3 regions of the Enterobacter sp. CFEC122 genome follow, and region 3 is predicted to be linked to each of the others. Evidence: predicted binding sites of a transcription regulator. Region 3 holds the regulator's gene; each other region holds the start of a gene.
What was found. Region 3 encodes CRP, which controls carbon source genes, mostly activating them, when cyclic AMP is high. Its sites were predicted from a motif close to ATGTGANNNNNNTCACAT; they were not measured.
Positions count from the first base shown of each region.

Region 1 (7,082 bases), on a different contig from region 3:
CCTCCGACGGCGAAGTGTTATAACCCGCGTCAAGCCTTTGGTGGTTCGGTACGGGCAAAGCTCTCGCGGCTAAACAGCGTGTCTGCAAGCTTCACCAGCAGCGGACGGTCGACGCACCAGCCCGGGGAGACGTGGCGGAAGTTGAGATAACCAATCGCGCAGGCGATGGCGATGGTCCCCAGGTTCAGGCTGTCGGTGTCGATCTTTCCCTCCCGGATAAGCTGTTCACACCTGTCCAGGCTGCGGCTGATTTTTTCCCGCTGGCGTAACAGTTCCGTTTCCGACTGCTGGGCAGCGGGCCTTGCCTGTTCCCGTACGGAGGTTAACGCCGCATCCATAATACCGTCGGCCAGGGCTTCGACCTGCTTCACCGCCAGCGCCGCTTTTGGGTCTGCTGGCAGCATTGCCGGGGCAACGCCCAGCAGCTCGATATACTCCGCAATAATCGGGGAATCAAACCAGTACTCGCCCTCGTCCGTGACCAGCGCCGGGACTTTTCCCAGCGGGTTGTACTGCGCAACGCCGTTTTCCGCGTTGTAAGGCTGTTCATTCACGAATTCAAATTCAATCCCCTTCTCCAGCAGGAGAATCGAGATTTTTCGCACGAAGGGACTGGTGTAGCTGCCGATGAGTTTCATTGCCTGATCCTTAATGCCGGAAAAAAGTCAGTATGGATCAAGCGATGAAAAAAGGGCAGGTCTGCATGTCGCATTCCTGCCCTGGAAGGATTAGTGATCGAGGTAGAGGTAGTGCATCCAGCTGGTCATACGCAGCAGTACTTTACGCATGACCGAGACGTGGGCGAAGTGGTCCGAATAGACCGCCACCTGGGCATAGATACCGTCCGGCAGGGCATCGACTTCAGCGTCAGGGCTCAGCTCGATGATGGCCTGCACGCCATCCGTGCCCGGCGTGACCGTCAGAGACTGGAGCGCACCCTGCGCCTGATAGGTCCCCCCCGGCACCACCGGCAGAATTGCGGTGAGCTTCCCGGAGAATACCTGGCCCGGCAGGGCGTTAAACACCACTTCCGCTTCATCGCCCGGTTTCAGACGCAGCAGCGAGTTCTGGCGGAACTGGGCCACAATCTGACGCTTCTGTTCAGGAATGAAGACCATCACCGGACGCAGAGGCAGCGCGGCGGCATAGGTCCCCGGACGGATCAGCACCTGGGTGATGTAACCATCGCTCGGCGCACGCACCACGGTCTGGTCCAGGTTATATTTGGCTTCGGCAAGCTGGGCACGTAACGAAGCAATCTGTGACTGCTCGCCGTTCACCATGCTGTCTAACTGGCTTTGAATCTGCACCTGCTCAGCCACGGAGCCTTTCACCATGGCATCCTGTGCCAGATAGTTTTGCCGCGCGTTATCAATATCGCTTTCAGAGAAAGGATTCACCTTCGCCTGGCTGCCTTTCAGGTAGCGCTGATAATCTTTATAGAGGCGATCGCGCTCAGCGGAGACACGTGTGGTATTGGCAACCGCTTCCGACAGCTGCGCTTTCAGGTTATCGATATTGTGCGTCGCGGTCACCAGGTCAGCCTGGAGTCTGTCGACGCGCGCCTGGTAGCGGCCAGGATCCAGTTTAAATAACACTTCGCCTTTTTTAATAAGCTGGTTATTTTTATCCGTGACTTCACTGACCACACCGGTCACCTGCGGCGTGATTGGAATAGAAATAACCGCTTTTTGCGCCGTAAAGGTATACGGATGGTTATAGTTCATTAACAGAATAAGACCGGCAACAATAAATACGCCGCCTAATGTTGCGGTGGCAAGCGTCCACTGGTTGACCGGAATTCGGAATATTTTAAAAATGGCCCAGGCAAATGCCACGTAGGTCAAAATAATCAACAGATCCATGATTAGCGCTCCAGCGTGTTCTTATCAGCAGTGGGCTGTACTGCAGCCAGCTTTTGTTCGAGTTCCGCCACGCGTTTGGCCAGCGCATCCATGCCCGGAACTTCATCAGGCTTTGTGATGTGGTTTTGCATGCCCCAGCCGCGATCTTCGCGGTACAGCGTGGCCCAAATCCACAGGAATGGCCAGATGGCATGGAGTGTAAACAGGCTAATCCAGCCTGCCGTATGAATGGCATCGGCATGCGGATGGTTACGCTTTTTGGCCATATTATAAGGAATATCATGGATGGCGATGATTCCGTAAAAGAGAACCAGAAATACAAAAATCAATACGCCCAGCGCAAAATAGTTGAGAAACATATTCTCCTCACTTAAACAACGTCAACTCATTAAATTAATAAAACGGTACGCAACCTAATTAATTTTTTTATAAACACGGGGATGTGCTTACTATTTCCGAGCCGGGGAGTATGAGTTTTTATAATATCTCCATGCAAGTTTATAAGCGTGTCAAAATATATCCTGAATAATAATAGACTTAACCTTACAATATGAGCGTAATCCACCTTTTAACTTTTCGCCATACCACACATCAAAAGTGGTTTTTTAGCTTATCGTGTCGTGCCATATCATCCTGGCGCTGAAACGCGAAGCAGAGTTTGCCGCCGATCACAGCCGGAGAAATCTGCATAAAAATATTTTGTGAAATCAGTCACAATCCAGAAACAAACACGTCATGACAAAACGTGACAGCAATCACACTAAGAGGTGGATTTTGCTTTTTTTCTCGCCATCGTATTTTTTTTGCCCACTTATTTTGTGATTGAGATCACTTCATTGACATCCCTACCCCCTGCCTTTACGTGACACGCATCACATAAATTTTCCCTGTCTGGACAGTTGAACGATTCAGTGCCAGATTTCACAGCATCAGAACAGGGCCCGGCTACCTCTGCCGCCTCATTAACAATAAACCTCGGGCCATAAGCCTAAGCGTAAACAGAAGAAGGGGTGTTTTATGTCATCCGATTTCAAGATCAAAGTTCAAAGCTTTGGTCGTTTCCTCAGCAACATGGTGATGCCAAATATCGGCGCGTTTATCGCGTGGGGTATCATCACTGCATTGTTCATTCCGACAGGGTGGTTGCCTAACGAAACGCTGGCGAAACTTGTTGGCCCAATGATTACCTATCTCCTGCCGCTGCTCATCGGTTTCACCGGGGGTCGTCTGGTGGGCGGTGACCGTGGTGGCGTCGTGGGTGCCATCACAACCATGGGTGTTATCGTCGGTGCGGATATGCCGATGTTCCTCGGGGCGATGATTGCCGGTCCTCTGGGCGGTTGGGCGATTAAGAAATTCGACGTCTGGGTTGATGGTAAGATCAAATCCGGCTTCGAAATGCTGGTGAACAACTTCTCTGCGGGCATCATCGGGATGATCCTCGCCATTCTGGCGTTCCTCGGCATTGGTCCTGCGGTTGAAGTGCTGTCTAAAATTCTGGCGGCAGGCGTTAACTTCATGGTGGCGCACGAGATGCTGCCGCTGGCGTCTATCTTTGTTGAACCGGCGAAAATCCTGTTCCTGAACAACGCCATCAACCACGGTATCTTCTCGCCGCTGGGTATTCAGCAGTCTCACGATCTCGGCAAGTCCATCTTCTTCCTGATTGAAGCCAACCCGGGTCCGGGTATGGGCGTACTGCTGGCGTACATCTTCTTTGGCCGTGGCAGCGCAAAACAGTCAGCTGGCGGTGCGGCGATCATCCACTTCCTGGGCGGTATCCATGAAATTTACTTCCCATACGTGCTGATGAACCCACGTCTGATCCTGGCCGTTATCCTCGGCGGTATGACCGGCGTGTTCACGCTGAGCGTCCTGGGCGGTGGTCTGGTTTCTCCGGCCTCTCCGGGTTCTATCCTGGCGGTACTGGCGATGACGCCAAAAGGCGCTTATTTCGCGAACCTCGCAGCTATCTTTGCGGCAATGGCCGTCTCCTTCGTGGTCTCTTCTATCCTGCTGAAAACCAGCAAAGTGAAAGAAGATGATGACATCGAAGCCGCAACCCGTCGTATGCACGATATGAAAGCCGAATCCAAAGGCGCAACGCCACTGGCAGCAGGTGATGTTTCTAACGACCTGAGCCACGTGCGTAAAATCATCGTTGCCTGTGATGCCGGTATGGGTTCCAGCGCAATGGGTGCAGGCGTGCTGCGTAAGAAAGTGCAGGATGCAGGCCTGACCAACATCTCCGTGACCAACAGCGCCATTAACAGCCTGCCGCCGGATGTTGACCTGGTGATCACGCACCGCGATCTGACCGAACGCGCCATGCGCCAGGTGCCGCAGGCACAGCACATTTCGCTGACCAACTTCCTCGACAGCGGCCTGTACACCAGCCTGACCGAACGTCTGGTTGCCGCGCAGCGTCACGAAGACAACGAAGTGAAAGTGCGCTCCAGCCTGCAGGACAGTTTTGACGAGAGCAACGCCCACCTGTTTAAGCTGGGTGCGGAAAACATCTTCCTCGGTCGTACCGCGGCCACCAAAGAAGACGCGATTCGCTTTGCCGGTGAGCAGCTGGTGAAAGGCGGCTACGTTCAGCCTGAATATGTCGACGCGATGCTGGAACGCGAAAAACTGACGCCAACCTATCTGGGCGAATCCATCGCGGTGCCGCACGGTACGGTTGAAGCGAAAGATCGCGTCCTGAAAACCGGCGTCGTATTCTGTCAGTACCCGCAGGGCGTGCGCTTCGGTGAAGAAGAAGATGACATCGCCCGTCTGGTAATTGGTATCGCCGCTCGCAACAACGAGCACATTCAGGTGATTACCAGCCTGACCAACGCGCTGGATGACGAAACGGTTATTGAGCGTCTGGCGAACACCACCAGCGTTGAAGAAGTTCTGGCTCTGCTTAACAAATAACGGTACTCCTCCCTCTCCCCCCGGGGAGAGGGCTAGGGTGAGGGGAAAACGTTCCTCACCCCAGCCCTCTCGGGTAAAAACATTGATGAAGGTTAACACTATGAAAGCATTACATTTTGGCGCAGGTAATATCGGTCGTGGTTTTATCGGTAAACTGCTGGCAGACGCGGGCATTACCCTGACATTCGCCGATGTGAATCAGGTCGTCCTGGATGCCCTGAATGCCCGTCATAGCTATCAGGTCCATGTGGTGGGCGAAAACGAGCAGGTTGAGACAGTATCTGGCGTCAACGCGGTCAGCAGCATCGGCGACGACGTTATTGATCTTATCGCCAGCGTCGATCTGGTCACCACCGCCGTGGGCCCGGTTGTGCTTGAGCGCATCGCCCCTGCGGTCGCGAAAGGCCTGGCAAAACGTAAAGCGCAGGGTATCGACACCCCGCTGAACATCATCGCCTGTGAAAACATGGTGCGCGGCACCACGCAGCTGAAAGGCCACGTTCTCAACGCTGTGGCAGATGAAGACAAAGCCTGGGTGGAAGCGCACGTCGGTTTTGTGGATTCCGCCGTGGACCGCATCGTTCCGCCGTCAGAATCTGCCACCAACGACCCGCTGGAAGTGACCGTGGAAACCTTCAGCGAGTGGATCGTTGATAAAACCCAGTTTAAAGGCGACTTGCCTACTATTCCGGGAATGGAATTAACCGATAACCTGATGGCATTTGTCGAACGCAAACTCTTCACGCTGAACACCGGGCATGCTATAACCGCGTACCTCGGAAAATTGGCCGGTCATCAGACCATTCGTGATGCGATCCTCGATGAGAAGATCCGCGCGGTGGTAAAAGGGGCAATGGAAGAGAGCGGCGCGGTGCTGATCAAACGCTACGGTTTTGATGCTGAGAAACACGCAGCATACATCCAGAAAATCCTCGGTCGCTTTGAAAACCCGTATCTGAAAGATGACGTTGAGCGCGTGGGCCGCCAGCCGCTGCGTAAGCTGAGCGCGGGCGACCGCCTGATTAAGCCGCTGCTGGGCACGCTGGAATACGGTCTGCCGCACGCCAACCTGGTGAAAGGAATTGCCGCCGCGATGCACTACCGCAGCGAGCAGGACCCGCAGGCGCAGGAACTGGCTCAGCTGATTGATACCCAGGGCGCGCAGGCTGCGCTGGCGCAGATTTCCGGTCTGGACGCCAACAGCGACGTGGTTGTGGAGGCGGTTAACGCATACAACGCAACCAAATGATGCAGAATGCGGCGCAGGTAATCCTGCGCCCTGATTACAGATTGTCAGATATGCAGGCAATAATGGAACAAACCCAGGCCTTTGAAAATCGTGTGCTTGAGCGTCTGAATGCTGGCAAAACCGTACGAAGCTTCCTGATTGCCGCCGTCGAGCTGTTAACCGAGGCGGTGAATATCCTGGTGCTTCAGGTGTTTCGCAAAGACGACTACGCGGTAAAATATGCTGTAGAACCGTTACTGGACGGAGACGGACCGCTGGGCGATCTATCCGTGCGTCTGAAGCTGATTTATGGTCTTGGCGTGCTGAACCGACAAGAGTATGAAGATGCGGAGCTGCTAATGGCGTTGCGCGAAGAACTCAACCATGACGGTAACGAATACACCTTTACCGACGATGAGATCCTGGGGCCGTTCGGCGAGCTGCACTGCGTCACCGCGCTTCCTCCGGCACCGCAGTTTGATAACAGCGACCCGGAGCTCTACGCGATGCAAAAGCTGCGTTATCAACAGGTTGTCCGTTCTACGATGGTCCTTTCCCTGACTGAGCTGATTTCCCGAATCAGCTTAAAAAAAGCGTTTCAGAAGTAAGCCTGCTCACATTGGTGTATCCTTCCCTGTAAATTCCCCGTTTTCAGAGTTATTTGTCATGAAAGAAGTCGAAAAGAACGAAATTAAACGCCTGAGCGACCGCCTGGATCTCATCCGCCACCAGATGGCGGGCCTGTCGCTGGTCGACTCCGCCGAGAAGTACGCCGAGCTTGAGAAAGAGACCGCGAAGCTGGAAGCGGAGATCGAGCGCCTGCGCGAGGTCAAAGGCCAGAAGCTGAGCAAAGAAGCGCAGAAGCTGATGAACATGCCGCACCGCCGTGCGATCACCAAAAAAGAGCAGGCCGACATGGGCAAGCTGAAGAAAAGCGTCCGTGGTCTGGTGGTGGTTCACCCGATGACCGAGCTTGGCCGCGAAATGGGCCTGAAAGAGATGACGGGTTTTTGTAAGACGGCGTTCTGATTTCATGCCGGGTGGCGCTGCGCTTACCCGGCCTA
Region 1 is NZ_JBRIQR010000029.1:52,763-59,844, reverse strand. Features, by position in the region: gene ACVCAM_RS18690 (glutathione S-transferase) at 30-638, opposite strand; gene ACVCAM_RS18685 (HlyD family secretion protein) at 729-1,865, opposite strand; gene ACVCAM_RS18680 (DUF3302 domain-containing protein) at 1,868-2,224, opposite strand; gene ACVCAM_RS18675 (PTS mannitol transporter subunit IICBA) at 2,883-4,790, shown strand; gene mtlD (mannitol-1-phosphate 5-dehydrogenase) at 4,891-6,039, shown strand; gene mtlR (mannitol operon repressor MtlR) at 6,036-6,626, shown strand; gene ACVCAM_RS18660 (YibL family ribosome-associated protein) at 6,685-7,047, shown strand.
Region 1: a site for CRP is predicted at 2,726-2,743, ahead of ACVCAM_RS18675 (PTS mannitol transporter subunit IICBA). Genes of this name have one in related genera too.

Region 2 (7,082 bases), on a different contig from region 3:
CGGTGTGCAGTACAACAGCGAGAACTACAATGACTACTATTATGGCGTCTCTAAAAACGAGTCCCGTCGTAGCGGTCTGAAGAGCTACAGCGCAGATGACGGCTGGGATCCGTACCTGGAGCTGACCGCGAGCTATAACTTCCTTGGCGACTGGAGCGTGTACGGTACTGGCCGTTATGAGCGTCTGAGCGATGAAGTGAAAGACAGCCCGATGGTCGATAAGTCCTGGGCAGGCATCTTCTCTGTCGGTGTGACCTACAAGTTCTGATTGCGCACTTATATTGTGCAATTGGTGCATCAAAACGGGGCGCTTGCGCCCCGTTTGCTTTAGTGTGGTGCAGCGAGATTATCGCTTAATAATGCGGATCGTCTGACCTAAACGAGATGGCTTTTCTTCACTCGCTTTTTGCGGGGTAGTCACGCAGGCCGTTTCCACGCAGACAAAGGTTTTATAACCGTCGTCAGGCACGTCGGCCATGCTGACAGACAGTGCAGGACCCGGGTTCCAGCCCACCACGTTGCTGTGATGGTGATGTACTACCTCAATGCCGCGGTTCAGGGCACCGTCGTGGATCATGCTGCATGCTTCCGGATGCAGATAGACGCGGTCGGTACGGTCAGGAAACGCCTGAACGCCGTCGCTGAGTTTGCCTTCTTTCGCGTTGTCGACTTTATCGATAAAGGTATCGCCAAGGCCACTCACCTTCACAGCGCTGATGTCACCCACGTTGAAATAGGTGTGCAGGGCGGAGGTGGTTTCGAACTCGCCGTGGGCTTCCAGTTCGATTTCACAGGTTTTACCCAGCTTAAAGCGGGCGTACAGGGTGAAATCGTGCGGCCACAGGGCGCGCGTTTCGTCATTTGCCTGCAGCTCAAAGGTCAGCACGGCGCCGCTGTCGTCTTCGTTATGCGCTTTCAGGGTCCACTGCTGGTTACGGGCAAAACCGTGAGAAGGCAAACCCGGCTGTGCGGACGGGCCGAACCACGGCCAGCAGATCGGTACGCCACCACGGATTGCAGCCCCTTTTTTGAAGGAGGTCGCATCACTGAGCCACAATCCCTCAACTTCACCTTCCGGCTTCCAGGAGAGCAGGTGGGCGCCGTTCAGCGCCACGGAGGCCTTAACGCGTGGATGGTCAACGACGATAACGTCGGCACCGTCAATCTGGCGGCGGGAGAGCACAGGGGTAAGTTGTTCGACTACCGGAAGTGCAAAAATTTTATTAATCATTAAGCAATCCTCTGTCTTATAAATAAAAAAGGCGACCGAAGTCGCCTTTTTGGATCAAACACTCATCTCAACTTATTTGGAGATGTGAGCGATCAGGTCCAGTACTTTGTTAGAGTAGCCGGTTTCGTTGTCGTACCAGGATACCAGTTTAACGAAGTTGTCGTTCAGTGCGATACCTGCTTTAGCATCGAACACGGAAGTGCACACTTCGCCGTTGAAATCGGTAGAAACAACGTCGTCTTCGGTGTAACCCAGAACGCCTTTCATTGGGCCTTCGGAAGCAGCTTTGATTGCTTTCTTAATTTCTTCATAAGAAGCAGCTTTTTCCAGACGAACGGTCAGGTCAACAACGGATACGTTAGGAGTTGGAACGCGGAACGCCATACCAGTCAGTTTGCCATTCAGTTCTGGCAGTACTTTACCTACAGCTTTAGCCGCACCGGTAGAGGATGGGATGATGTTCTGAGCCGCGCCACGGCCGCCGCGCCAGTCTTTGTGAGACGGGCCATCAACGGTTTTCTGAGTAGCGGTGGTTGCGTGAACGGTGGTCATCAGACCTTCGATGATGCCGAAGTTGTCGTTGATAACTTTAGCCAGCGGTGCCAGGCAGTTGGTGGTGCAGGATGCGTTGGAAACGATGTCCTGGCCAGCGTAAGTTTCGAAGTTTGCACCACGAACGAACATTGGGGTGTTGTCTTTGGAAGGACCCGTCAGAACAACTTTCTTCGCACCCGCAGTGATGTGTTTACGTGCAGTTTCGTCGGTCAGGAAGATACCGGTTGCTTCAGCAACAACGTCAACACCAATTTCGTTCCATTTCAGGTTAGCTGGGTCTTTCTCAGCAGTAACGCGGATGGTTTTGCCATTTACAACCAGGTGGCCGTCTTTCACTTCAACGGTGCCGTCGAAACGACCGTGAGTTGAGTCGTACTTCAGCATGTACGCCATGTATTCAGCGTCCAGGAGATCGTTGATACCAACGATTTCGATGTCAGAACGTTTCTGAGCAGCACGGAAAACAATACGGCCGATACGGCCAAAACCGTTGATACCTACTTTGATAGTCATATATTCCACCAGCTATTTGTTAGTGAATAAAAGGTTGCCTGTAAAATTACAAAAACCTTACGCAGCGTCAAGCGGAATCGTGTCAATCATTGCGACAAATCAATCCTGTGACTAACGTTTGTGCGACTGACTCGCCTCACTTTCCCTTTGAGCTTGCAACCACATGGGGGCTGCGCCCGGAATTTTAAAGTCCTCGCAGGATAAAAATGTGAATATGATCACAATTGCCTGACCGCCTTTTCGCGACACATAAGTTTAGATCAAAAGTGCACGCAAGGGTGTTAATGTTTTGTTAGAATGCGGGGTAAAAGATGTCTGTTTCTACAGCGAGATGTAAGCATATGTCGAACCAACGTAACCCCGACGATTTGAAAAAAAACCTCACAGAAATGCAGTTTTACGTGACGCAAAACCACGGGACGGAACCGCCGTTCACCGGGCGTTTACTGCACAACAAGCGAGACGGCGTCTACCACTGCCTGGTCTGTGATGCCCCGCTGTTTAATTCCCAAACGAAATTTGATTCGGGCTGCGGCTGGCCGAGCTTTTACGAGCCGGTGAGCGATGAGGCTATCCGCTATCTGACCGACGCGTCGCACGGCATGGTGCGCACGGAAATTCGCTGTGGCAACTGTGATGCGCACCTTGGACACGTCTTCCCGGATGGCCCTCAGCCAACGGGCGAGCGTTTCTGCGTGAATTCCGCCTCAATGAGCTTCACTGACGACGAAAACGGCGACCAGATCAAGGGTTGAAAAAACGATTCAGCAAATTATTCCTTTAAAAGGGCGGGATTGTGAATATTGAAGACATGATTAGCGGGATGACGCCGGAGATTTATCAGCGTCTGGTCACCGCCGTAGAGCTGGGAAAATGGCCCGATGGCGTCGCGCTGACCCCGGAGCAGAAAGAGAACAGCCTGCAGCTGGTGATGCTGTGGCAGGCGCGCAACAACACCGACGCGCAGCACATGACGATCGACACCCGTGGTCAGATGGTGATGAAGAGCAAGCGTGAGCTGAAAGAGGACTTCGGTATCACCCCGAAGCCGATTGCGACTTTCAAATAATGCTCTCATGTAGGCCGGGTAAGCGCTAGCGCCACCCGGCACGCTACACTTTAGTGCGGGATCCCGAGCGACGCCGCCAGCTGCTTCGCTAATTGGTTTTCATCATCCGCGCCGTACTCCCAGAACATCGCCCCGGCGAGACCTTTCTCTTTGATGTAGTCCGCTTTGATCGCCACGGATCGCGGGTTCTCATACGAAATCGCAAACAGCGCGTTGCCATCGGCACCCTTCACCGAAAGCCACGGCACTTTCGCCTGGTCGTCCCAGTGCTCGGTAAAGCGTTTCTGCGGATCGTTCAGCAGCTTTTTGACGATATCGTTGTACTTCACGTAGGTATCTTTGGTCAGGTCATAGCCGAGCGACTTGAACAACCCGATCTCCTGCGGCCCGAAGTAGGGCTGAGTGGCCGGATTTTTTTGCGCATCGGGTTTCGTCCAGTCAATGCCCGGCTCCACGGCGCGTTTCGGTACGCGGCCATAGAAACCAATCCCGAGATTCATCTGCTGTGGCTTCAGCCCGGCGGCCAGATAGTTGTTCACCACAAAATCGACGCTGTATTTGTCCGCGGCGGCCACCGTCGGCCAGGCGCTGGAGTCGTACAGGTTGGCATTGAAATACTGCGTGCCGTACGCCATGTCGTAGGTCATCAGGTTGATGTAATCGAGCAGGGGCGCAATGGCTTTCACATCCACCCAGCTTTTCGGACTTTCCGCATTCGCGCCTACCGCAATGGTCACCAGCTTTTTATGCCCGAACGCGTCGCGCATCTCCTTCAGCAGGGCGGTAAAGTTTTCCCTGTCGGTGGGCTGGCTTGCCACCAGGCCCCAGGCGCCGTTGACCGGATACTCCCAGTCGAGGTCGATCCCGTCCAGACCATATTTTTCAACAATCTCCTGCGCGGAGCGGATGAACACCGCGCGGCTCTCTTGGGTTGCCGCTGCGCCAGAGAAACCACGCGCGCCCCAGCCGCCGACGGAGAGCAGGACCTTAAGATTTGGGTTTTGCTTACGCAGCGTGGGGATTAAGGCCAGATCGGACGCCACTTTTGGCGATAGCCAGATTTGATGCAGCTTCGCCGGATCTTTCAGCGCGGCGTTGGTTTCGCCTTTTTCGTCGTTATAGACCAGACCAAACGAGTAGTTCAGGTGGGTGATCTGGCGAACGTCCAGCTTATTGATATCGCCACCCGGTCCGGCGGTGACGTCGCCACCCCCGTTAAAGTAGCCTACGGACATCAGGGAACTGGCGGAGGCAACTGATGCGCAAAGCAAGGGTAGTGCTGCCAGCAAGGGCAAACGTTTCATACAAGTTCCTCTTTGACTTAATAAAAATAACCACGCCACGGAAAAGGCGTGGCGAAAAAACAGCCTGAAGAGAATAGCATTGCCGCTTCGCTGAGGTTGCGAGGGAGTTCACTTTATGGGGATCGGAGGGGGAGTTTTGCCGGGTGGCGCTGACGCTTACCCGGCCTACCAGACCAAAGAAGTAGGCAGAGTAAGGGCGCAGCCGCCACCCTGCTTAAAAGACTACGCCTGCGTTTCCAGCCAGTCTTCGAGCGTATACAGCGTCGCGCCTTCCGCAGCCATATCCATAAACGCCTGAGCGCTATCCTGCGGTTGAATGTTCACCCCGCGGCAGCCGTCGGTGATGACGCTGACGGTGTAGCCAAGCTGAAGCGCATCCAGCACGGTGAACTTCACGCAGTAGTCCGTTGCCAGCCCCAGCACAATCAGCTCGGTGATTTCATGGTGACGTAACCAGGCGTCCAGCGCCGTTTTCTGGCGATGCCCGTTATCAAAAAACGCGCTATAGCTGTCGATAGCCGGGTTTTCACCTTTATGGAACACCGCGTCGATGGCTTTCTGGTTCAGGAGCGGATGTAACTCCGCGCCTTCCGTTTGCTGTACGCAGTGATCCGGCCAGAAAGTTTGCGCTAGCCCGTCGAGTTCACCCTGGGTGAAGGGCTCGACATTGTGCTGGCTGGCAAAGCTGCCGTGATTTGCCGGGTGCCAGTCCTGGCTTGCGACAACTGCTTCACCACGGGCTTTGCACCAGTCAATCAGCGTGTTGGCCACGTCAACGGTGCTGTCACCTTCGGCGACGGCCAGCGCACCGCCCGCGCAGAAATCATTTTGCAAATCGACCAGGAGCAGGGCGCGTTGCTTCATGAGACCTCCTTATTCGTCAGGCGTCAGTTCGCCGCGCAGGTTTTGCATCATCGCGCTGCGAATGGACTGAATGTCCAGATCCTGACTCAGTAAATAGTGAAGTTTAGTCAGCGTTGCCTCAACGGTCATATCGAAACCGCTGATCACCCCCGCATGCGCCAGCGCGTTGCCGGTGGCATAGCCGCCCATATTCACTTTACCGGACATACACTGGGTCAGGTTCACCACCACAATTCCGCGTTCGCTGGCTTCCTGAAGCTCTTTCAGAAACTCGCCGTTTTGCGGCGCATTGCCCACGCCATAGGAGCGCAGGATAAGCGCTTTCACCGGCTGGCGCAGGAAGTTACGCACCACGTCCGCAGAGATACCCGGATAAATGGTCACCACGCCAATCGGTTGCGGAGTAATCGGATGCACAATCAGCTCGCCCGCGGTGTTCGGCGCAGGAGGGGTTCCCAGACGGCGGATATGAATCCCGGCCTCCAGCAGCGGCTGCAGGTTGGGTGAGGCAAAGGCGTCAAAGCCGTCGGCGTGGGCTTTGGTGGTGCGGTTACCGCGATAAAGACGATTGTTAAAGAACAACGACACTTCGTTAATCGGGTAATTCGCCGCCACGTACAGGGAGTTCAGCAGGTTGATCTGCCCGTCGGAGCGCAGTTCCGCCAGCGGAATTTGCGACCCGGTGACGATAACCGGCTTGCTCAGGTTCTCCAGCATGAAGGAGAGCGCCGAGGCGGTAAACGCCATGGTGTCGGTACCGTGCAGGATCACGAAGCCGTCGTACTGGTCGTAATGGGCTTTAATATCATCCGCGATGTGCTGCCAGTCTTCCGGCGTCATGTCGGAGGAGTCCATCAGCGGCTCGTATTCGTGGATGGTGAAGTCAGGCATTTCCGGTCGGTGGAATTCGGGCATCAGCGCAAGCTGACGCTGCAGGTGGCCGGAGACGGGGATATAGCCGTTTTCAGAGCGCTGCATACCGATGGTACCGCCAGTGTAGGCTACATAAATCGATTTCTTCTGCATGGTAGTGAGTTCTTGTTCTTCAAAAGAAAAAAATCCCCTCTTCGTAGGAAGAGGGGACGGTTTTTAACGGACGTTCGCGCAGGTCAGGCAAAACGCGTAACGACTCTGTGGATCGTTAAAGGCCGCAAGCTTATCGCTTTCTGCCTTCATCGCTTTTGCCGCCGTGGCGACCGGCGCAGGCAGGTAAGCCTGCAGCGCCTCCGGCAGCATGGCGCGTACCGAGCCGGACATGCTGTCCATGACCATATCGAAGAACGACGGTTCGTCCTGGTAATACTCGATATGCCACTGCTTCAGCTTCGCCAGTTCGGCGGCTTTCTTCACCGCGTCATCGAAGTCGCCCAGGCTGTCCACCAGTCCGTTGCTCTTCGCATCCTGACCGGTCCAGACGTGGCCCTGCGCAATCTGGTCGATCTGCTCAGGCGTCTTTTTGCGCGAGTCGGCGACCAGGGTGATAAAGCGTTTATAGCCGTTCTCAATGCTTAGCTGCATCATCTCAGAGACTTCCGGCGGCAGGGAT
Region 2 is NZ_JBRIQR010000011.1:133,326-140,407, reverse strand. Features, by position in the region: gene ACVCAM_RS10270 (MipA/OmpV family protein) at 1-268, shown strand, start outside; gene ACVCAM_RS10265 (D-hexose-6-phosphate mutarotase) at 347-1,231, opposite strand; gene gapA (glyceraldehyde-3-phosphate dehydrogenase) at 1,304-2,299, opposite strand; gene msrB (peptide-methionine (R)-S-oxide reductase MsrB) at 2,641-3,054, shown strand; gene ACVCAM_RS10250 (YeaC family protein) at 3,096-3,368, shown strand; gene ACVCAM_RS10245 (glycoside hydrolase family 18 protein) at 3,419-4,672, opposite strand; gene pncA (bifunctional nicotinamidase/pyrazinamidase) at 4,895-5,536, opposite strand; gene ansA (asparaginase) at 5,546-6,562, opposite strand; gene sppA (signal peptide peptidase SppA) at 6,626-7,082, opposite strand, start outside.
Region 2: a site for CRP is predicted at 2,506-2,523, ahead of msrB (peptide-methionine (R)-S-oxide reductase MsrB). Genes of this name have one in related genera too.

Region 3 (8,347 bases):
CGCCAGCGCCTGCTGGCCCGCAGGCGTTGCGCTGCCGCCGGCATTCAGCACCGCACGGGCGCCGTCCTGCATAGCATCAAGCCCTTCCATTCCGGCACGTGACAGCACGCAGGTGTCGGTGAGTGAGGTCATGATGGCCATCAGCGCGTCGAGCCTGGCGTGCGTTTCGCTGCTGCCGTTGAGGCGGCTCAGACGAAGCTGCGGCAGCGCGCGCTGCATAACGTGCGGGAACGCCTGCTGCGCCTCTTCACGCGCGCCCGGCACGCGGTAACGGTGCGTGGCGCGCAGGCCTTTACTGAACACCTTCGGCGCCGCGTCGTCCGGCAGTCTCGCCAGCTGTGCGGCGGTGCGGGCGACGTCTTGCGCCCTGGCATCACCGCCGAGCATCGCCACCGCGCTGACCAGCAGCCCCAGCGCCCAAATCGCGCCGCGATGGGTGTTTACGCCACCGGTTGCGGCCATCATCTGCTGCTCGCCTTCGCGACCGAGTCGCCCGACGGTTTGCCGAAGTGCGATATCTGCCGGGCGCTGCCAGCTTTGCAGCGCCAGCGCCTGAAACGTGGAGGTCAGGCTGTGCGCGGAGCGCTCCATCAGCGCAAGGGATAAATCGTGGTGCGCGCCGTTCCCCCGACTGTCCACCAGACCGGGTTTCGGGCTTAAACGTGCTTCGTCAATCAGACACTGCGTGGCGGTTCGCGCCAGCCATTCGGCACCGCCTTCAACCTCAATCTGGGGCAGAAGTTTCATTACCAGCTCCGGAATTTCGCAGGTGGGTTATAGAGACCGCCGGACCATTCCACCAGGTCCGACACGCTGCCTGCGGCCAGCAGAGATCGGGTGGCATCAGTGCGGCGGATCCCCATATCTTCCGGATAGAGCACCTTGCCGCTCTGACGCAGTTCCGCCACGCGTTTGGCATCCACGCCCAGACCGATGTCGGTGATCCCCGCGACGGCGGCGACCATGGCGCGACGCTCTTCCAGATCTTTCGCCCGATAGAGGTAGGCAATCCCCTCTTCCGTCAGCACGTGGGTGACGTCATCGCCGTAGATCATCACCGGCGCCAGCGGCATACCGGAGGCTTTCGCCACGTCAACGGCATCGAGTTTTTCCACGAAGGTCGGCTTCACACCCGCCTGGAAGGTTTCCACCATCTGCACGACCAGTTTTTTGCCGCGCTGCATTGGGTCAGGTTCGGTGATCATGTTCAGCCAGGCGGGCGTGGCGTGGCGACGACCGTGCGGGTCGTGACCCATGTTTGGCGCACCGCCGAAGCCGGACAGACGACCGCGGGTCACGGTTGAGGAGTTGGCGTAGCCGTCCACCTGCAGCGTAGAACCGATGAACATATCCACCGCGTACTGACCCGCCAGCTGGCAGAACGCGCGGTTGGAGCGCATGGAGCCGTCGGCACCGGTAAAGAAGACGTCCGGACGCGCGCGGATGTACTCTTCCATCCCCAGCTCGCCGCCGAAGCAGTGCACGCTCTCGACCCAGCCGCTTTCAATAGCCGGGATCAGCGTCGGATGCGGGTTCAGCGTCCAGTGTTTACAGATTTTGCCTTTAAGGCCGAGCTGTTCACCGTAGGTAGGCAGCAGCAGCTCAATCGCCGCAGTGTTAAAGCCGATCCCGTGGTTCAGGGACTGCACCTGGTGTTCCGCATAAATACCCTTGATGGCCATCATCGCCATCAGGATGTGTTCCTGTTTAATCAGGCGCGGGTCGCGGGTAAACAGCGGTTCGATAAAGAACGGCTTATCGGCCACCACCACAAAGTCAATCCACGAACCCGGAATGTCCACGCGCGGCAGGTCACACTCGTCATCCACCAGCTCGTTCACCTGCGCGATGACGATGCCGTCATGGAACGCGGCGGCTTCCACCAGCGCCGGGGTATCTTCGGTGCTCGCCCCGGTATAGAGGTTGCCTTTGCGGTCAGCTTTAAAGCCAGCAATCAGCGCCACGTTGGGCGACAGGTCGACGTAGAGACGGGAGTAGAGTTCGATGTAGGTGTGAATCGCGCCGATTTCGAGCTGACCATCCTCCAGCAGTTGGGAGATGCGCAGGCTCTGCGTCCCGGAGAAGGAGAAATCCAGCTTGCGGGCGATGCCTTTCTCAAAGATATCCAAATGTTCGCTACGGCCAACGCTCGGCATGATCATATGCAGGTCGTGGACGATCTGCGGGTTCACTTCGGCCAGCGAGCGGGAAAGGAAATCGGCCTGCTTCTGGTTGTTACCTTCCAGCACGACCTTGTCGCCTGGCGCGATCAGTTTTTCCAGCATGGCGACGAGATCGCCGGTTGGCAGTACCTTGCCCTGCACCGGTACGGAGGCCAGACGACGCGCTTTTTCGCTGCGTCGCGTGTTCCATTGCCGGGTGGGTGTTTGCCCAGATAACATTATTAACCTCCTGATTCAGCTAATCATTTTGATTTGCTTAACGTTGAGTAGAGTGTGCGCTCTGGTGAGAAAGGCATCAAATAAGCGTAGAGCTGAATCATTAGCCTGAGAGTAATAATCAAGGTAAATATTTGTGATCGGGATCAGTTCATGTTTCGGAAAACCAGGCTAAACGGGGTACAATTCGGAAAGTATCGTTAATTTCCGACAAGAATCAGCATCGCGCCTATGACCCAAATCATTCCATCAGGCTTCGACATTGCCGCCGAAGACAGCACTGAGTTCGTGCCTATGCGCGGCGTCGCCAATCGCCATTTGCAGACCATGCTGCCGCGACTGATCCGCTGCAAGGTTCAGTTCACCCCACACTGGCAGCGGCTAGACCTGCCAGACGGTGACTTTCTGGATCTCGCCTGGAGCGAAGCGCCGGATCAGGCTCGCCATAAGCCGCGGCTGGTGGTTTTTCACGGTCTGGAAGGCAGCCTGCACAGCCCGTATGCGCACGGGCTCATTGAGGCGGCCAAAGCGCGCGGCTGGCTCGGCGTGGTGATGCATTTTCGCGGCTGCAGCGGCGAGCCGAACCGGCAGAAGCGTATCTATCACTCGGGTGAAACCGAAGACGGCACGTGGTTTTTACACTGGCTGCGGGACAACTTTGGCACCGTGCCCACCGCGGCCGTAGGCTACTCGTTAGGCGGAAATATGCTGGCCTGCCTGTTAGCTAAAGAAGGGGAAAGCGTCCCGCTGGATGCCGCCGTCATCGTCTCCGCCCCGTTCATGCTGGAGCAGTGCAGCTACCACATGGATAAAGGCTTTTCCCGCGTCTATCAGCGCTACCTGCTCAACCTGCTGAAAGCCAACGCGGCGCGTAAGCTGAAGGCCTACCCGGACACCCTCCCGGTCAGCCTGCGCCAGCTGAAAAAAGTGCGCCGCATACGCGAATTCGACGATCTGATCACCGCGAAAATTCACGGTTTCGCCGATGCGATTGACTATTATCGTCAATGCAGCGCCATGCCGCTGCTCAGCAAGATCACGCAGCCGACGCTGATCATTCATGCCAAAGATGACCCTTTTATGGATCATCACTCGATTCCCGCTCAGGAATTCCTGCCCGACAACGTTCACTATCAGTTGACCGAGCACGGCGGCCACGTCGGGTTTATCGGCGGCACGCTGCGTCGCCCGAAAATGTGGCTTGAGGCGCGTATTCCTGACTGGCTAACCCCTTATCTGGACGGTGCAACATGATTATTCCCTGGCAGGATCTGGCTCCCGAAACGCTCGATAATCTGATTGAAAGCTTTGTATTACGCGAAGGCACCGATTATGGTGAACAGGAACGCTCGCTTGAGCAAAAGGTCAACGATGTAAAGCGCCAGCTGAAAAGCGGCGACGTGGTGCTGGTGTGGTCAGAACTGCATGAGACGGTCAATATCATGCCCCGCAACGCGTTTCACGGCTGATCTTCCACCCTTTTCAGTCAGGGAGTTGCTATGTCTGCCAGACATCCGGTTATTGCCGTTACGGGGTCGAGTGGTGCGGGAACCACCACCACCAGCCTCGCATTTCGCAAGATTTTCGCCCAGCTGAATCTCCGTGCGGCGGAGGTCGAAGGCGACAGCTTTCACCGCTACACGCGCCCGGAGATGGACATGGCCATCCGTAAGGCGCGCGATCTGGGTAAACACATCAGCTACTTCGGTCCGGAAGCCAATGACTTCGGCCTGCTGGAACAAACCTTTGTTGAGTACGGCCAGAGCGGTAAAGGGCAGTCCCGCAAGTATCTGCATACCTATGATGAAGCCGTTCCCTGGAATCAGGTGCCTGGCACCTTTACCCCCTGGCAGCCCCTGCCGGAACCTACCGACGTGCTGTTCTACGAAGGATTACACGGCGGCGTGGTCACGCCGCAGCACGACGTGGCGCGCCACGTGGATCTGCTGGTTGGCGTGGTGCCTATCGTTAACCTGGAGTGGATCCAGAAGCTGACGCGTGACATGAGCGAGCGCGGCCACTCGCGCGAAGCAGTGATGGATTCGGTGGTGCGCTCCATGGAAGACTACATCAACTTCCTGACGCCGCAGTTTTCCCGCACCCATATCAACTTCCAGCGCGTGCCGACGGTGGACACCTCCAACCCGTTCGCGGCCAAAAGTATCCCATCCCTGGATGAGAGCTTTGTGGTGATCCATTTCCGCAATCTCGAAGGCATTGACTACCCCTGGCTGCTGGCGATGCTGCAGGGCTCGTTTATTTCTCACATGAATACATTAGTCGTACCGGGCGGAAAAATGGGGCTGGCGATGGAGCTCATCATGACGCCGCTGGTGGAGCGATTGATGGAAGGGAAACAGATCGCGTGAGTTTTTTGCCCGGTGGCGCTGCGCTTACCGGGCCTACGGTCGTGCTTTTGTAGGGCGGGTCAGCGAAGCGCCACCCGCCAAAACATTAAGCCTCGATCACTTCATACGAATGGGTGATTTTTACCGCTTTCTCCAGCATTAACGCGACAGAGCAGTACTTCTCCGCAGACAGGTCCACCGCACGTGAAACCGCCGCGTCTTTCAGTTCTTTACCGGTGACCACAAAGTGCAGATTGATGTGGGTGAACAGGCGTGGCGCCTCTTCGCGGCGTTCTGACGTGAGTTTGACCTCACAATCCGTCACGTCATGACGGCCTTTTTGCAGAATCGACACCACGTCAATGGCGCTGCATCCCCCTGCCGCCATCAGCACCATTTCCATTGGGCTGGGCGCTTTATCGCCGGAGTTACCATCCATCAAAATCTGATGCCCTGACGCGGACTCGCCCAGGAACGTTAAACCTTCAACCCACTTCACGCGCGCTTGCATATTCTTAAACTCCAACGTTGCATTTTTGGTGACAGATTACGCGTGCGTTACATTTCTCGCAATGGAAGGCGACCTGCATCATGCTGAAGCGAGACACCAGGAGACACGCGGCGAAAGCTATGCTAAAACACTCAGGATGCTACAGTAATACATTGACGTTACACATGTATGCAGAGGACATCAAACTTTACTGGCTGCGAAACGTTACGGTAGCCGACTTCCCAGGGTATGGGTAAGAATTCGATTGCAACCCCAGAGTCCGGATGCATCTGATGACTCTGGTGACAGCTTATAACAGAGGATAACAGCGCATGGTGCTTGGCAAACCGCAAACAGACCCGACTCTCGAATGGTTCTTGTCTCATTGCCACATTCATAAGTACCCATCAAAGAGCACGCTGATTCACCAGGGTGAAAAAGCGGAAACGTTGTATTACATCGTTAAAGGCTCGGTGGCAGTGCTGATCAAAGATGAAGAAGGGAAAGAGATGATCCTTTCTTATCTGAACCAGGGCGATTTCATCGGTGAACTGGGCCTGTTTGAAGAGGGCCAGGAACGTAGCGCCTGGGTTCGTGCAAAGACAGCATGTGAAGTGGCTGAAATTTCTTACAAGAAGTTCCGTCAGCTGATTCAGGTTAACCCTGACATTCTGATGCGTCTCTCTTCCCAGATGGCGCGCCGTCTGCAGGTCACCTCAGAGAAAGTGGGCAACCTCGCCTTCCTGGACGTGACGGGCCGCATCGCACAAACTCTGCTGAACCTGGCGAAACAGCCGGACGCCATGACCCATCCGGACGGCATGCAAATTAAAATTACCCGTCAGGAAATTGGTCAGATCGTCGGTTGCTCCCGTGAAACAGTGGGCCGTATCCTGAAAATGCTGGAAGATCAAAACCTGATCTCCGCCCACGGTAAAACCATCGTGGTCTACGGAACGCGTTAATTCCGCTTAAACGGCGTGCCATCGCAAGGTGTCACGCCGTTTTTGTCTCTACTCCTCATGTGGCGCAGGCTGATCTATCACCCGGAAGTCAACTACGCACTGCGACAAACGCTGGTGTTGTGTCTACCCGTGGCCATCGGCCTGATCCTCGGACACCTTCAGCAAGGCCTGCTCTTTTCCCTCGTGCCCGCCTGCTGCAACATTGCCGGCCTGGACACACCGCATAAGCGCTTTTTCAAACGACTGATCGTGGGCGGCTGCCTGTTTGCTGGCTGTAGCCTTGCCGTACAGCTTTTACTGGCCCGGGACATCCCGCTGCCGCTGATCCTGACGGTGCTGGCGATGACGCTCGGCGTCACGGCGGAAATCAGCTCGCTGCACGCCCGCCTGCTACCCGCCTCGCTGATTGCGGCCATCTTCACGCTGAGCCTCGCCGGGAATATGCCGGTGTGGGAGCCGCTGCTGATCTACGCTCTGGGGACACTGTGGTACGGGCTGTTTAACTGGTTCTGGTTCTGGCTGTGGCGGGAACAGCCGCTGCGCGAATCCCTGAGCCTGCTCTATGTGCAGTTGGCGGAATACTGCGAAGCCAAATACACCCTGCTCACCCAGCATACCGATCCGGAAAAAGCCTTACCGCCGCTGCTGACGCGCCAGCAGAAGGTGGTGGATCTGATAAGCCAGTGCTATCAGCAGCTGCATATGCTCGCCGCCAACAAGAACCACGAGTACAAACGGCTGCTGCGCACCTTCCAGGTAGGCCTGGATCTGCAGGAGCATATCTCCGTTAGCCTGCACCACCCGCAGGAGGTGCAAAAGCTGGTTGAGCGCAGCCACGCCGAAGCGGTGATCCGCTGGAACGCGCAGACCGTCTCGGCACGCCTGCGCGTGCTGGCTGACGATATTCTCTACCACCGCTATCCCACGCGCTTTAACATGGAAAAACAGCTCGGCGCGCTGGAGAAAATCGCCCGTCAGCATCCGGATAACCCGGTCGGCCAGTTTGCCGCCTGGCACTTTAGCCGCATCGCCCGCGTGCTGCGCACCCAGCGCCCGCTTTATTCCCGCGACCTGATGGCAGATAAACAAAAACGGCTTCCCCTGTTGCCCGCGCTCAAAAGCTATCTGTCTCTCAAATCGTCCGCCCTGCGCAATGCCGCACGAATTAGCGTGATGCTCAGTATCGCCAGCCTGATGGGCATGGCGCTGCATCTGCCGAAGCCCTACTGGATCTTAATGACCGTGCTGTTCGTCACCCAGAACGGCTACGGCGCCACGCGGGTGCGTATTCTGCACCGGGCGGGCGGCACCATGGCCGGGCTGATCATTGCAGGCGTAACGCTGCACTTCCACGTGCCGGAAGGCTATACCCTGGCAGGCATGCTGGCGATCACGCTGGTGAGCTACCTGATTATCCGCAAAAATTACGGCTGGGCGATGGTGGGCTTTACGGTGACGGCGGTATACACCCTGCAGCTGCTTACGCTGAACGGCGAACAGTTTATTGTCGCCAGGCTGATTGATACCCTGATCGGCTGCCTGATTGCCTTCGGCGGCATGGTCTGGCTGTGGCCGCAGTGGCAGAGCGGGCTGCTCAGGCAGAACGCCCACGACGCGCTGGAGGCCGACCAGCAGGCCATTCGCCTCATCCTGAGCGACGACCCGCAGCCCTCCCCGCTGGCGTATCAACGCATGAAGGTCAACCAGGCGCACAACGCCCTGTTCAACTCGCTCAACCAGGCGATGCAGGAGCCGGGCTTTAACTCACATTATCTGGCCGATATGAAGCTGTGGGTAACGCACAGTCAGTTTATCGTTGAGCACATTAACGCCATGACGACGCTGGCGCGCGAGCACACGATGCTGACGCCGGATCTGGCGCAGCGCTACCTGCAGTCGTGTGAAATTGCGTTGCAGCGCTGCCAGCAGCGTCTGGAGTATGACTCACCGGGCGAGTCGGGGGATTTAAATATTCTGGAAGCGCCGGAGACGTTAACCCACGGGCCAATGAGCACCCTTGAGCAACACTTGCAGCGCGTGCTGGGGCATCTGAACACCATGCACACCATTTCGTCGGTGGCATGGCGTCAGCGTCCGCATCATGGGGTTTGGTTAACGCGCCGGTTGAAACGAACCGAATATTAG
Region 3 is NZ_JBRIQR010000028.1:54,605-62,951, reverse strand. Features, by position in the region: gene ACVCAM_RS18375 (triphosphoribosyl-dephospho-CoA synthase) at 1-747, opposite strand, end outside; gene mdcA (malonate decarboxylase subunit alpha) at 747-2,402, opposite strand; gene ACVCAM_RS18365 (hydrolase) at 2,631-3,653, shown strand; gene ACVCAM_RS18360 (YheU family protein) at 3,650-3,868, shown strand; gene ACVCAM_RS18355 (phosphoribulokinase) at 3,899-4,768, shown strand; gene ACVCAM_RS18350 (OsmC family protein) at 4,854-5,258, opposite strand; gene crp (cAMP-activated global transcriptional regulator CRP) at 5,570-6,202, shown strand; gene ACVCAM_RS18340 (YccS/YhfK family putative transporter) at 6,260-8,347, shown strand; gene argD (bifunctional acetylornithine/succinyldiaminopimelate transaminase) at 8,344-8,347, opposite strand, start outside.